DNA from 3 places in the Rossellomorea sp. NRS-1567 genome. Region 3 is predicted to be linked to each of the others. Evidence: riboswitches for the same ligand, from Rfam matches in the RefSeq annotation. Region 3 holds a riboswitch; each other region holds the start of a gene.
The links. A riboswitch is a leader RNA that binds a small molecule or an ion and turns the genes downstream of it on or off. The one in region 3 is predicted to bind S-adenosylmethionine.
Positions count from the first base shown of each region.

Region 1: linked by a shared signal. The riboswitch ahead of metE (5-methyltetrahydropteroyltriglutamate--homocysteine S-methyltransferase) and the one ahead of mmuP (S-methylmethionine permease) in region 3 are both predicted to bind S-adenosylmethionine.
Region 2: linked by a shared signal. The riboswitch ahead of ACIFOD_RS09400 (methionine ABC transporter ATP-binding protein) and the one ahead of mmuP (S-methylmethionine permease) in region 3 are both predicted to bind S-adenosylmethionine.

Region 1 is NZ_JBITPL010000011.1:37,995-42,334, reverse strand. It holds gene ACIFOD_RS07195 (hypothetical protein) at 1-20, opposite strand, end outside; gene metE (5-methyltetrahydropteroyltriglutamate--homocysteine S-methyltransferase) at 142-2,442, opposite strand; cobalamin riboswitch at 2,595-2,779, opposite strand; SAM riboswitch class I at 2,852-2,962, opposite strand; gene ACIFOD_RS07185 (hypothetical protein) at 3,062-3,259, opposite strand; gene thiC (phosphomethylpyrimidine synthase ThiC) at 3,237-4,340, opposite strand, start outside.
Region 2 is NZ_JBITPL010000014.1:296,752-301,091, reverse strand. It holds gene ACIFOD_RS09410 (MetQ/NlpA family ABC transporter substrate-binding protein) at 1-512, opposite strand, end outside; gene ACIFOD_RS09405 (methionine ABC transporter permease) at 528-1,196, opposite strand; gene ACIFOD_RS09400 (methionine ABC transporter ATP-binding protein) at 1,193-2,215, opposite strand; SAM riboswitch class I at 2,366-2,472, opposite strand; gene ACIFOD_RS09395 (hypothetical protein) at 2,583-2,933, opposite strand; gene ACIFOD_RS09390 (thioredoxin family protein) at 3,212-3,526, opposite strand; gene ACIFOD_RS09385 (toprim domain-containing protein) at 3,532-3,891, opposite strand; gene ACIFOD_RS09380 (YusG family protein) at 4,073-4,309, opposite strand.
Region 3 is NZ_JBITPL010000019.1:203,450-207,789, reverse strand. It holds gene thiE (thiamine phosphate synthase) at 1-560, shown strand, start outside; gene nei (endonuclease VIII) at 660-1,487, opposite strand; SAM riboswitch class I at 1,626-1,732, shown strand; gene mmuP (S-methylmethionine permease) at 1,825-3,237, shown strand; gene mmuM (homocysteine S-methyltransferase) at 3,206-4,156, shown strand; gene ACIFOD_RS16035 (glucoamylase family protein) at 4,226-4,340, opposite strand, start outside.

The DNA of each region.
Region 1 (4,340 bases), on a different contig from region 3:
CCAATGGTTATGTATGGCATTTTCTTTTTCTCCTTATGAGCAGGACGCAATTCTTTTCAACTGCGTCCTGCGTTTTGAAAAAAGGGATCATGGGAACGTAATCAGCTACACTCGATCATATTTCTTTTCGTTTCCCGTCTATTATCTTTCCTTTTTAAGCAGCATTTCTTCACGCACCTGTTCCGCAGCTTCCACCATGGTTTTAAGCGCTAAGACCGTCTCATCGATCCCACGGGTTTTCAAACCACAATCCGGGTTGACCCAGAATAATTGGGGATCCAGCACTTCGAGAGCCCGATGTATATTACGGATTAACTCTTCATGCTTCGGCACACGTGGACTGTGAATGTCATATACCCCCAGGCCAATCCCTTTGTCATACGTATTGTCTTCAAAAACAGTGATTAATTCCCCATGACTTCTTGAGGTTTCAATCGAAATGACGTCAGCATCCAGATCACTGATGGCCTCAATAATATCTTCAAAATCTGAATAGCACATATGTGTATGGACCTGGGTTTGGTTCTGTACAGAAGAAGTGGCCAATTTGAAAGCATAAACGGCAGCCTTAAGATATTCCTCCCAATTTTCACTCTTTAAAGGCAGTCCTTCCCTAAGTGCCGGCTCATCGACTTGTATCATGCGAATCCCATTGGCTTCTAGTTCCTCTATCTCCTTTTGAAGAGACAGTGCGATTTGATTAGCCACTTCATACCGGGATACATCATTCCGAACAAATGACCAATTCAGAATCGTGATAGGACCCGTTAACATCCCTTTAACCGGTTTATCGGTTAATGATTGAGCATATACGGTTTCTTTGACGGTCATAGGTTCTTTAAAATTCACATCCCCATATATGAGTGGTGGTTTCACACATCTGGAACCGTATGATTGTACCCACCCATACTTCGTAAATTGAAAACCTTCTAATTTTTCACCAAAAAATTCAACCATATCCGTCCGTTCGAATTCACCATGTACCAGCACATCAAGGCCTATTTGTTCCTGAATTTCAATCCACCGTTTTATTTCTGCATGAATATATTGCTGATACTCCCCTTCAGAAAGTTCTCCCTTTCTCCATTTCAACCTTTGCCTTCTTACTTCCTGTGTTTGAGGAAAACTGCCGATTGTAGTGGTAGGTAGAACAGGTAATGAAAAGTACTTGGCCTGTTCCAGTTTACGAACGTGAAAAGGATCCTTTCTCCCGACATTATGGGGATGCAATCCTTTAACCTCTTCCTGCACCTCCCTATTATTACGCAGCGGTGATTCGTTTAAATTCTTAATCGCCTTTTCACTTTGAGCGATATCATCCTCTATTGTCTCGGCTCCCTTACGAATCCCCTTTGTTAAAATAGTGATTTCATGTAATTTCTCATCAGCAAATGATAGAGCGTCAATGAGAGGTGTACCAAGTGCTTCTTCATTCTGCAAGGTTACAGGTACATGTAGTAAACTGCATGATGGTTGTATGATCAAGCGATCACTCGGCACATACCCTGCAATGAACGATAGAAGCGAATGGGTATCGGCAAGATTACTTCTCCAAATATTCCTGCCATCAAGAATGCCGGCAGCCAGGAATTTCCCCTTAGGAAAGCCAAATCTTTTCAGCGCCGCCAAATTCTCACCACGATCATGCACAAAATCTATCCCTATACCATCTACCGGGAGTGCTAACACCCGCTGGTACCTTTCCAAACTATCATAATAGGTTTGAAGGATGATCTTTAAGCCCGGGCAGGATTCTTTAAGGGTTTGATAGACCTCTTTGAATTGATCCATCTCTTCATCCCCGATAGAGGTGCACAATATCGGTTCATCCATTTGTACCCACTCTACACCCTCTTCCTTTAATTCACGCAATACTTCTGCATAAAGAGGGACAAATCGATCAACAAGGGTTATATAATCCCCGGTTTCATATCCTTTAGACAACTTCACAAAAGTGAGTGGACCTAAGATAACCGGCTTCCCTTTTATCCCTGCTTTTTCTTTTGCCTCTCTATAAAAATGCAGAGGACGATTTTCTACCAACCGGGGTTCGATCCCATCAAGTTCAGGCACGAGATAGTGATAGTTGGTGTTAAACCATTTTGTCATTTCCAGTGCCACCGCGTCCTTCGCGCCTCTGGCCATTTCGAAATACGTTTCAAGAGAAACCTTACCCCCACTATAATGAAACCTCTCGGGAACCAAACCGAACATGACGGCTGTATCAAGCACATGATCATATAAGCTGAAATCTCCAACCGGAACCAGATCAATCCCCTGGTCCAATTGCTTCTTCAAATGGTTGACTCGTATTTCCTCCATTTTTTCTAAGAAGGTATCCTTTTCAATCTTCCCTGCCCAAAATTGTTCCAGCGTCTTTTTCCATTCACGCTTTTCACCGATCCTTGGATATCCTAAATTCGAACTGATCACATTACTCATTCAATCCTCACTCCTTATCTTGATATGATTGTCATCAACAAAAAAATCTCCCTTTCAAATGAAAGAGAGATTCATACGTATCACTAACTGGAGTTGAGACAAACTAGTATTCTCAACACGTATTCCTCACCCCTCTCTATATCCACGTAGAGCATAAGCGCATACAACAGGCAGGTCTCCTGACTTAGGTTCACAGCTTCTTATCCCTTCCCATTTCAATAGAAATAGTGGTTGAATGATAAGTCGCTCCCCATCACAGTGGCGGGACCGTGCCGGATTTTCACCGGTCTTCCCTTTTAGCTGAGCATGACTCAGCACCTATTGCATTTGACTATTTAATTTTTCTTTCATAAAAACGAAAAACCCTCTCTGACTACTATAGAGAGGGTTTCATGTTTATTAGAATCCTCTCTTATTTTCCAAAGCCATTTGCTTTGCAGGAATTAGCACCTTTTCAACACATAGGTTGAATGGTTGCCGGGTTTCACAGGGCCAGTCCCTCCACCTCTCTCAATAAGAGTTACACATATATATTCATTTAATATTCCGAAATTTGTAATAATCGTAGCACGGTACATATAAGCTGTCAAAAGAAATTTAATCAATAACTTACACGTTTCTAATAATAGGTACTTTCTACATAATGACATTTGATACAAGATCTTGTTACATCCGTTTCATAGAAGACATGCCTGCAGTTTTCCTGAATGCTCTTCACTTCTTTTTCGAGTTGGATGACTCTCTGATTGAGCTTTACGATATCATTCTTCAATTTGAGTACATGACAAAGAGGTTCATCGATAGATGTTTGATCCATTTTCCACAAACTCCTTCGATTTTTCTTTCAATCCTTTTTCTATTTCCTTATGAGCATCATCAATGCTATTCTCCTTCATTCCCCTTATATCATGTGATATTCTCATTGAACAAAATTTCGGTCCACACATTGAACAAAAATGGGCCGTTTTTGCCCCTTCTGCAGGAAGTGTTTCATCATGATACTCCCTTGCACGTTCCGGGTCCAGGGATAAATTAAATTGGTCATTCCATCTAAATTCAAATCGAGCCTTAGAAACGGCATTATCCCTTACTTGTGCCCCTGGATGCCCTTTCGCCAAATCCGCTGCATGTGCTGCGATTTTATAAGCAATGACACCCTCTCGCACATCATCTTTATTCGGTAATCCCAGATGCTCTTTCGGTGTTACATAGCACAGCATAGCTGTTCCAAACCAACCGATCATGGCAGCCCCTATGGCGGAAGTAATGTGATCATACCCCGGTGCAATATCTGTCGTTAATGGCCCCAGGGTATAAAAAGGAGCTTCATGACATATTTCCATTTGCTTATCCACATTCTCTTTAATCATATGCATCGGTACATGACCAGGGCCTTCAATCATCACCTGTACATCATGCTTCCAAGCAATTTTGGTTAGCTCGCCTAATGTTTCAAGCTCGGCAAACTGTGCTTCATCATTCGCATCAGCGATTGATCCGGGCCTTAAACCATCTCCTAAGGAAACGGAGATATCATAGGCTTTTAAAATCTTACATATATCTTCAAAATGTGAATAAAGAAAGTTCTCTTTATGATGGGCAAGACACCATTGTGCCATGATTGAACCTCCACGGGAAACAATGCCTGTTGTACGCTCAGCCGTCAGCTGAATATACCGCAATAATACACCTGCATGAATGGTGAAATAGTCAACTCCCTGCTCCGCCTGTTCGATCAATGTATCCCTGTACACATCCCAAGTAAGATTCTCAGCAATTCCGTTTACTTTTTCAAGTGCTTGATAGATCGGGACCGTACCGACAGGGACAGGGGAGTTTCGAATGACCCACTCCCTTGTTGTATGAATGTTTTTACCTGTTGATAAGTCCATTATGGT
Region 2 (4,340 bases), on a different contig from region 3:
TTGATGTCTTCAAGTTGGGCTTGCGTATTTTCCACCCCATCCTTTAAGGTGATGAGTCCTTTTTTCTCTAATAATGTAAGGATACGTCCATGATCCGATACAGAGTTACTCATTAAGATCGTAGCGCCTTCAGGAAGCTCCTCGAGAGATTTGTGTTTTTTCGAATAAACACCGATCGGCTCAATATGAATTCCCCCTGCATTGACAAAATCATATTCATTTTCCTTCATTTGCAAGTCCATATAAGGAGTGGTTTGGAAATAGTTTGCGTCAATATCCCCATTATCCAAATCTTTATTAGGGAGGATATAGTCTTGATACGTCTCAATTTGCAAGTCGATCCCTTTTTCTTCTAAGACAGGCTTCACTTGTTCAAGGATTTCAGCGTGTGGAATATTAGAAGCTCCTACTACCAATTCCTTTTCGTCATTTCCGGAACCTGAATCACTCCCACATGCTGCCAAGCCAAAAATACTAGTTGCTGCTATAACTCCTGCTACCCATTTTTTCATTTCATTTCTCTCCTTTTATCGTTTATCTAATTTATTTGTAAAGAAATCACCCAGTATCTGAATCGCAAACACAATGAGTAAAATCATAATGGTTGCGGCGATCGTCACGTCTTCCCTGCTTCGTTGGAAGCCATCTAAATAAGCTAAGTTACCAAGTCCACCTGCTCCGATGACCCCGGCCATTGCCGTGTATCCAACAAGGGCGATGGCTGTCACCGTAATCCCTGAAATCAAAGCCGGCATGGATTCTGGTATCAGTACTTTCCATATAATTGTGCTCGTCTTCGCCCCCATCGCTTTCGCGGCTTCGATGACGCCTTTGTTCACTTCTCTTAAAGCAATTTCTACCATGCGGGCATAAAACGGAGCAGCCCCGATGATCAGTGCCGGCAGAGCTGCATTCGCTCCACGGATTGTGTCCAATAAAAACTTGGTGAACGGAATTAACAACACGATCAAAATAATGAATGGAATTGATCTGAACACATTTACAACTGCACTTGTAATCGTATATGTCAGTTTGTTATCCCATAGATTTTCCTTAGAAGTAAGGAAGAGCAAAATCCCAAGGATCATTCCGAGTACAAAGGTAATCAATACAGACATCCCGGTCATATACAGGGTTTCGAGGGTTGCTTCCCACATCTTCTCCCAATCTACATTTGGAAATAAGTTTTCAATCATCCTCTCAACACCTCCACTTGAACCAGTTGCGTTTGAGCAAATGCCAATGCACCATTAATGGTTTGTTCCTCCCCGTCAAGGTGAACAAATAACGTTCCATAGGCACCTTTTTGGGTTTGGGAGATTTGTCCTTGCAGGATGTTTACATCTAAGTCAAACTTTCTTATCAGCGCAGTGATGAGCGGCTGCTCAGTTGATTCACCTACAAAAGTAAATTTCAGTACTTTTCCATTAGGATATTGCGTCAATAGGTGATCAATGGTTTGATCCGTTTCCTTTACTTGCGAGACTTCTCTTACGAAACGCTTGGTCACTTGCTCTTGTGGATTTCGGAACACTTCCAATACATCCCCGAGTTCCACGACTTTTCCCTGTTCCATGACTGCGACACGATGACAGATCTTTTGAATCACGTGCATTTCATGAGTGATCAGGACTATCGTCAGCCCTAAGCGTTTATTAATATCCACCAATAGATCAAGGATAGAATCGGTTGTTTGTGGATCTAGAGCGGAAGTAGCTTCATCACATAGAAGGACATCAGGATTGTTCGCAAGCGATCTGGCAATCCCCACCCGTTGTTTCTGTCCGCCGCTCAGTTGAGACGGATAGGCATCTCCTCTGCCTTCCAATCCTACAAGCTTCAATAATTCATTGGCTCTTTGGACTCTCTCTTTCTTTGATACTCCAGCAATTTCTAACGGAAACTGGATATTTTCTAATACAGTACGAGACCAGAGGAGATTAAAGTGTTGAAAAATCATCCCTATTGACTGTCTTGCTTCCCGAAGCTTTTTACCCTTTACTTGGGAAACGATTTGTCCGTTCACGTCCACTATTCCATCTGTAGGAACTTCAAGACCATTAAGCATGCGGATCAGCGTACTCTTACCTGCCCCACTATAGCCAATCACTCCAAAAATTTCTCCTTGGGCAATCTCGATATTGACGCCATCAACGGCTGAAATCGGACCTGATTTGGATTGATAGATTTTCTTCACATCTGAAATGGTAATCATGTTGTATTCCACCTTCTTTCGGAGTAAAACGACCTGTTTAATCAGAATTATAGTTGTACTTATCTGATGTTTCCTGCTCCTTTTTCTGAAGCAATAAAAAATGCCTTCCTGCGATAAGCAGAAAGGCATAATCATATAGGACTATCCTTTCTCTCATCTTTCAAAGCAAATGCTTTGAGTGAATTGGCACCATTTCAATTTTCATTGACGGTTGCCGGGCTTCATAGGGCACGTCCCTCCACCTCTCTTAATAAGAGTTAAGTATATTATTTAATTATTTGGAATAGTTAAAGACTCTGAAAATTTGCTACAAGAGAGATTCTATCACCGGATATAGTGTGTGTCAATTATTTTTTCTCCTCGCTGGTTAAACTTCAATCGGCTCTTTTTCTCTGGATCTCGTTAGCCAAAGGACCGACTCCACAAATAAGAGTGGACGATACCCTCCCCTTATAGCCAGTAATCCTTCCTCAATCAGTTGAGACAACCGTTCTTCCCCCGAAAGTAGAGAAACCAGTGTTTCCTCCACCCCTTCAATGACGAAATGAGCGTCACCACTTAAATCGTCTAATAAAGCGCACCTCTTACTCGAAATAATAATGCCGTACACGTCACTTCCACAATCAAAATGAAGAATAAATGGGTTGTCTGGAAATAAGAGTCGTAAGTGATATCTTGAATGACACTGATCTACTAATCCCTCTAAATATATTCGCATGATTACCCTCCCAGTGAAACTTCTATATAATAACAATTCCACTTTTAGGTATTTTCCCCTTCAATACTTTCTCGACATGTTTTGAACCGGTGCACCTTATTTGTCGAACAGTAAGAATTTGGATGATGTCTAGTCAAAATATGATGCCCTTCGCAACATTTCCCGAGAAATATGTCTTCGTTTGTAGAAAGAAAATCGTTCTAAAATTGGATTTCATGAGGAAATAGGTGAAATCAGACAAATAAAAAAGACCTTCTCCTTAAAGGTCTCTTATCCCTCTAACTATCCGCGGTCTTGTTTAGGGTTTCATATAAAAATGGCACGGATTGAAAGGCATAAATCCTTTCCTGTTCGACACCATCCTTAAATAAAAGCAGGCAGGGTACACTTTCGATGGATTGCTCTTCTGCAAATTGGGGCAAGTAATTCAAGTTGGACTTGGTAAAATGAAAGGATTGTGGAAGCTTCTCCACTACGTCAATCATCTTGCTTGCAACCTGACAGGTACCACACATCGGTGTATAAAGATAAACAGCTTCGAACGCATGTTTTTCAATCAATTGTTTTAAAGTTTCGGTACTACTTACCTCAATCAAAACTAAATCATCCTTTTTCCTAGAAATTCTTTATGAACGTCTATATTGGCTCCTATAAGCACTGACGCCAGGTGATACTCCGGTGCTGCGGCCACTTCCTTGTACATACGATCAATATACAAATGTTCAGCTTCTGGAAACTCACGTTTAAATTGCTTGCGTAGTTTTTCACCTGCATCATCAGCATCTACTAATATATAGACATCCCTTTCCAATAAAGCATCAATGAGTTCGTCCATTTTTGTAATGCTAATGGTCCCGTTTGTGCAAATAATTTCAATCGGTTCTTTGATGATACCTCTTACTTTACGTTTGTCCGTTGTTCCTTCGACAATGATTACTTTTTCGTCAAGTTCCATCATGATCATCACCTTATCTTTCATAAATAAGATTACGATAGTATATTCAAATAACAAGAGATGATGTCCACTTTCTACTTGTATTTTCTCATGTTTATAAAAAAAAGTGCAAGTGGTTTGCCTAAATCATCTATTTATACAAATGGTGCCAGATCCATAAATGAATCTGGCACCACTAGCCTCTCTAACACCAGCCACCCTCATCACAATCAGTGTATCTTGCTTGATCGCCTTCTGTGGAAGTGTAGCTTTGATAAATTTTATTTTCTTTTGCTTCAAAATTCGGCTCCATGGTTATTCCGTCAAGAGGCAGAGCCATTCTGCCGATCGGCTGATTATCCAAATATAGTTCTACTTCACCATCTTTAAGTTTTCCTGTCACTCTATTGGTTACATCTAATTTCTTAGGCTCAAGCACCATTTGTGTTCATCCTTTCTTTGTGAAAAAACGT
Region 3 (4,340 bases):
AGGCAATAGAAGGTGGCATAACCCTCTTTCAATTCCGGGAAAAAGGGCTCGGTGCCTTAGAAGGACAGAAAAAGATGAAACTTGCTGAAAAACTTCAGAAGGTATGCAAGGACGCCGGGATCCCTTTCATCGTAAATGACGATGTGGAATTGGCTTTAGCCATCGATGCTGATGGCATTCATATCGGTCAGGAAGACGAAAGGGCAAGTATCGTACGGGATAAAATCGGTGACAAATGGCTTGGGGTTTCCACTCATACACTTGCCGAAGCGCAGCAGGCGATTGCCGATGGGTCGGATTATTTAGGATCTGGTCCCATCTATCCCACCCTTTCAAAAGACGACACAGTCAAAATTCACGGCTTGGACATCATCAAAAGCTTTCGAATAAACGATATTCCTATCCCGATTGTGGGGATTGGAGGCATCAGTTCAATGAATGCCAAAGAAGTTATTGATGCTGGTGCCGACGGAATCTCGGTAATCTCAGCTATATCAGGTGCCGAAAACATCACAGAAGCGGCGAGAGAACTGAAGAGAGCCGTTTGTCCCGCCCGATAAATATGAAACCAGGCCTGCCCCAACACGTTAACTCCATTAACGTGTTGGGGCAGGCCTTATTTGACGATTCAAGTAACAAATGGATTGACAAATATTGCGTTATCCTTCGATTCCCTGACAAACCGGACAATAGTACAGCCTTCTTGAAGCTGCCACCGTCTTCTCGATTTCACTTCCACAGATGAAGCAAGACGCACCTTCCCGGTTAAAGACCCAGTGACGATAACGGGAGCGCTTCACTCCTTGACTTTTCAGCTTCTGCGCAAGGTCGGGATCATTGGTGATCCCACCAGTCTCATACGACTGCTTTACTAAACCCATGACAGCATGAGCTGCTTTGTTTAATTGATTTTCTGTACAATCGACTGGCCTTAGGGAAGGATGAATGCCAGCAACAAACATGATTTCAGATCGCAAATAATTTCCGATTCCGGCTACGAAACCTTGATCCAGCAATAGAATCGACCATTTGCGGTTTCGGAATCGTTTGTCCTTCATCCGTTCCATCAGCTCATCTACTGATACCTCTTCGCTTAAAAGATCCGGTCCTACTTTTGAGACGAATGGGTGCCCGGGCACTTCTTCGTCACGAAGAACCTCGATATCCGATGCACTATAGAGAAGTGCCGACTTTTTCTCATTATGTAGAGCCAACCTGAGCTGTCGGTTGGTTTTCGGGTAGTTATATGTGTTTCTGATATACCATTTTCCGTAAAGTTGATTGTGAGAGTAAATGGTGTATCCGTTGTCAAAGCGGATGAGCATGGCTTTTCCTTTCGTGTCCACTCTCTTCACGATCGATCCTTTTAATAGGTCTTCGTAATCTTCCAAATGAGGGAAGGCAAAGTATACATCTTGTACGGTTTTATTCTTAAGAGCGCGCTCGACTCCATCAGCCGCTCTTCTGATTTCCGGACCTTCTGGCATGGCGGTTTCTCCTTTTTTAGTATAGTTATTCCCTTTTTAATCCTTAATGTAACATTCGGATAGGCTGGGCTACTAATCTATTTCATGGTCTTGACATTATTCCAATATATTGATAAAGTTTTAAAAAATCTAAATATTTTCTTATCCAGAGAGGTGGAGGGACTGGCCCTTTGAAGCCTCAGCAACAGGTCTGTGAAGATACTGTGCTAATTCCAGCGGGTGATTCAAACCCTGATAGATAGGAGCAATCTTTTATTTGTCGGTGACGCACTCGTTTAGGGTGCGTTTTTTGTTTGTTCACCCATTCTTCAATACATTTAGAAGGAAGGGTGTTTGTATGGAAAAGGCAGGACAGAGTTTTAAAAGGAAGATGAAGACGCGGCATTTGGTGATGCTGTCTCTTGGAGGGGTGATCGGAACCGGGCTTTTCTTGAGTTCGGGGTACACGATCCATCAGGCTGGACCGTTTGGGACGATCCTTGCTTATTTGATTGGGGCGCTGGTGGTGTATCTTGTGATGCTTTGTTTAGGCGAGCTTTCTGTCCATATGCCGGAGACGGGATCCTTTCATAGTTATGCTACAAAATTCATTGGTCCTGGGACCGGTTATACGGTGGGCTGGTTATATTGGCTGACATGGACAGTGGCATTGGGGTCGGAGTTTACGGCGGCTGGCTTGATGATGCAGCGCTGGTTTCCTTCGATTAGTGTATGGATTTGGAGCGCGGTCTTTGCTGCGTTGATTTTTGTCCTTAATGCGTTGTCAGTGCGGTTTTTTGCTGAATCTGAATTTTGGTTTTCTTTAGTAAAAGTGATTGCGATTGTTGCGTTTATTGTGATTGGGACAGGGGCGATCGTCGGTTTCATCCCCCTCAGTCATTCAGAGCCCGCTCCGCTTTTCACGAATATCACAAGTTTTGGATTGTTTCCGAACGGGGCATTTGCCATCTTGATGACCATGCTTGCCGTGAATTTTGCCTTTTCAGGTACAGAATTGATCGGGGTTGCGGCGGGAGAAACAGAGAATCCATCAAAATCGATTCCTAAAGCCATCCGTACCACGCTTGTGAGATTGATCATCTTTTATGTAGGGACGATTGTCGTATTATCTGCTCTAATACCGAGCCAGTCAGCCGGTGTATTGGAAAGTCCTTTCGTAGCGGTACTTGGTCGGATTGGAATCCCGTATGCCGCCGATATTATGAATTTTGTGATCATAACGGCCATTTTATCAGCGGCAAACTCAGGTCTGTATGCTTCTTCCAGAATGCTATGGTCGCTTTCAGATAAGCAAACGATCTCACCGATTTTCGCCAAATTGACTGAAAAGGGAGTCCCTCTCAATGCGATTGTATGCAGCATGCTTGGAGGGGGGCTAGCCTTGCTTTCAAGCATCATTGCACCGGGGACGGTCTACATCGTATTGGTTTCGGTCTCAGGTCTTGCGGTGGTGATCGTGTGGATGAGCATTAGTGCTGCCCAGTTTCTATTTCGAAGACAGTACATAAGGGAAGGAAACGATGTGAAAGACCTGGCTTATCGGACGCCGCTCTATCCACTCGTTCCCATTGCGGCATTTCTGCTTTGTCTCGCTTCCTGTATCGGCATTGCCTTTGATCCCACTCAGAGGATAGCCCTTTATTGCGGAATCCCGTTTATCGCCCTTTGCTATGGAAGCTATCATCTAACACAATACGTAAAGAAAAGAGGAACAGGTTATGTCGAATCAACTGAAGCTGAATCCCATTGATGCTATTTTACAAAAACATTCCCCACTTATTTTAGATGGAGCGTTAGCCACAGAGCTGGAAACCCATGGCTGTGATTTAAACGATCCCCTTTGGTCTGCCCGTGTACTCCTTGAAAAACCGGAAGCGATTGAGAAAGTTCATGCTGATTATTTCCGTGCAGGAGCCGATTGTGCGATTACAGCCAGCTACCAGGCAACGGTGGATGGTTTTCGAAAGCGCGGAATAGAGAAACCAGAAACGCTGGAATTAATCAAAAAAACGGTTACTCTTGCCAAACAGGCTCGGGATGAATTTTGGAAGGAAGATAAGGGAAATTCGAATCGGCCGAAACCAATCGTTGCAGGTTCTGTAGGACCATACGGGGCATACCTTGCTGACGGCTCTGAATACGTTGGGAACTATGGAGTAAGCGATCAACATTTAGCAGATTTCCATTTTCCCCGAATCCAGGCACTAGTGGAGGCGGGTGCTGATTTGTTGGCGTTTGAGACCATCCCGTCCTTGCAGGAAGCAAGAGTACTCGCGTCACTTTTGAAAGAATTTCCGGATACCTGTGCCTGGCTGTCTTTTTCTTTAAAGGATGGAGAGACGATAAGTGATGGAACGGGGATTGAAGAGTGCACGCGTGTGTTCAATAACGATGAACAAATCGCTGCGATTGGTGTGAATTGTGCACCGATTATTGCGGCCAAGGAGGCGATAAGCGTATTAAGCAGAAACACTGACAAACCAATCATCGTGTACCCGAACTCAGGTGAGACTTACAATGCTGAGACTAAAACGTGGCATGGGGAGGAAGCGTGTTCGGCGTTTGATGAACAATCAGGAATTTGGTACGAGGCAGGTGCCCGTATCATTGGTGGTTGCTGCCGGACGGATCCTGGTCATATAGAAGCCTTGGCGAAGAGGTGGAGATAGGCAATGACACTTAAATGCAAAAGCCCAAGTGATACAACCACTTGGGCTCTTACATCATTATCGCTTCTATTATTTAATAGAAAACGTCTCTTTTATCAGTAGGTCCTCTGGAGATTTCCCGATTTGATCTTGATGGAAGTAATCTCTGATGACTCCATCTTTTAAATAGTTGACGATTGAGACC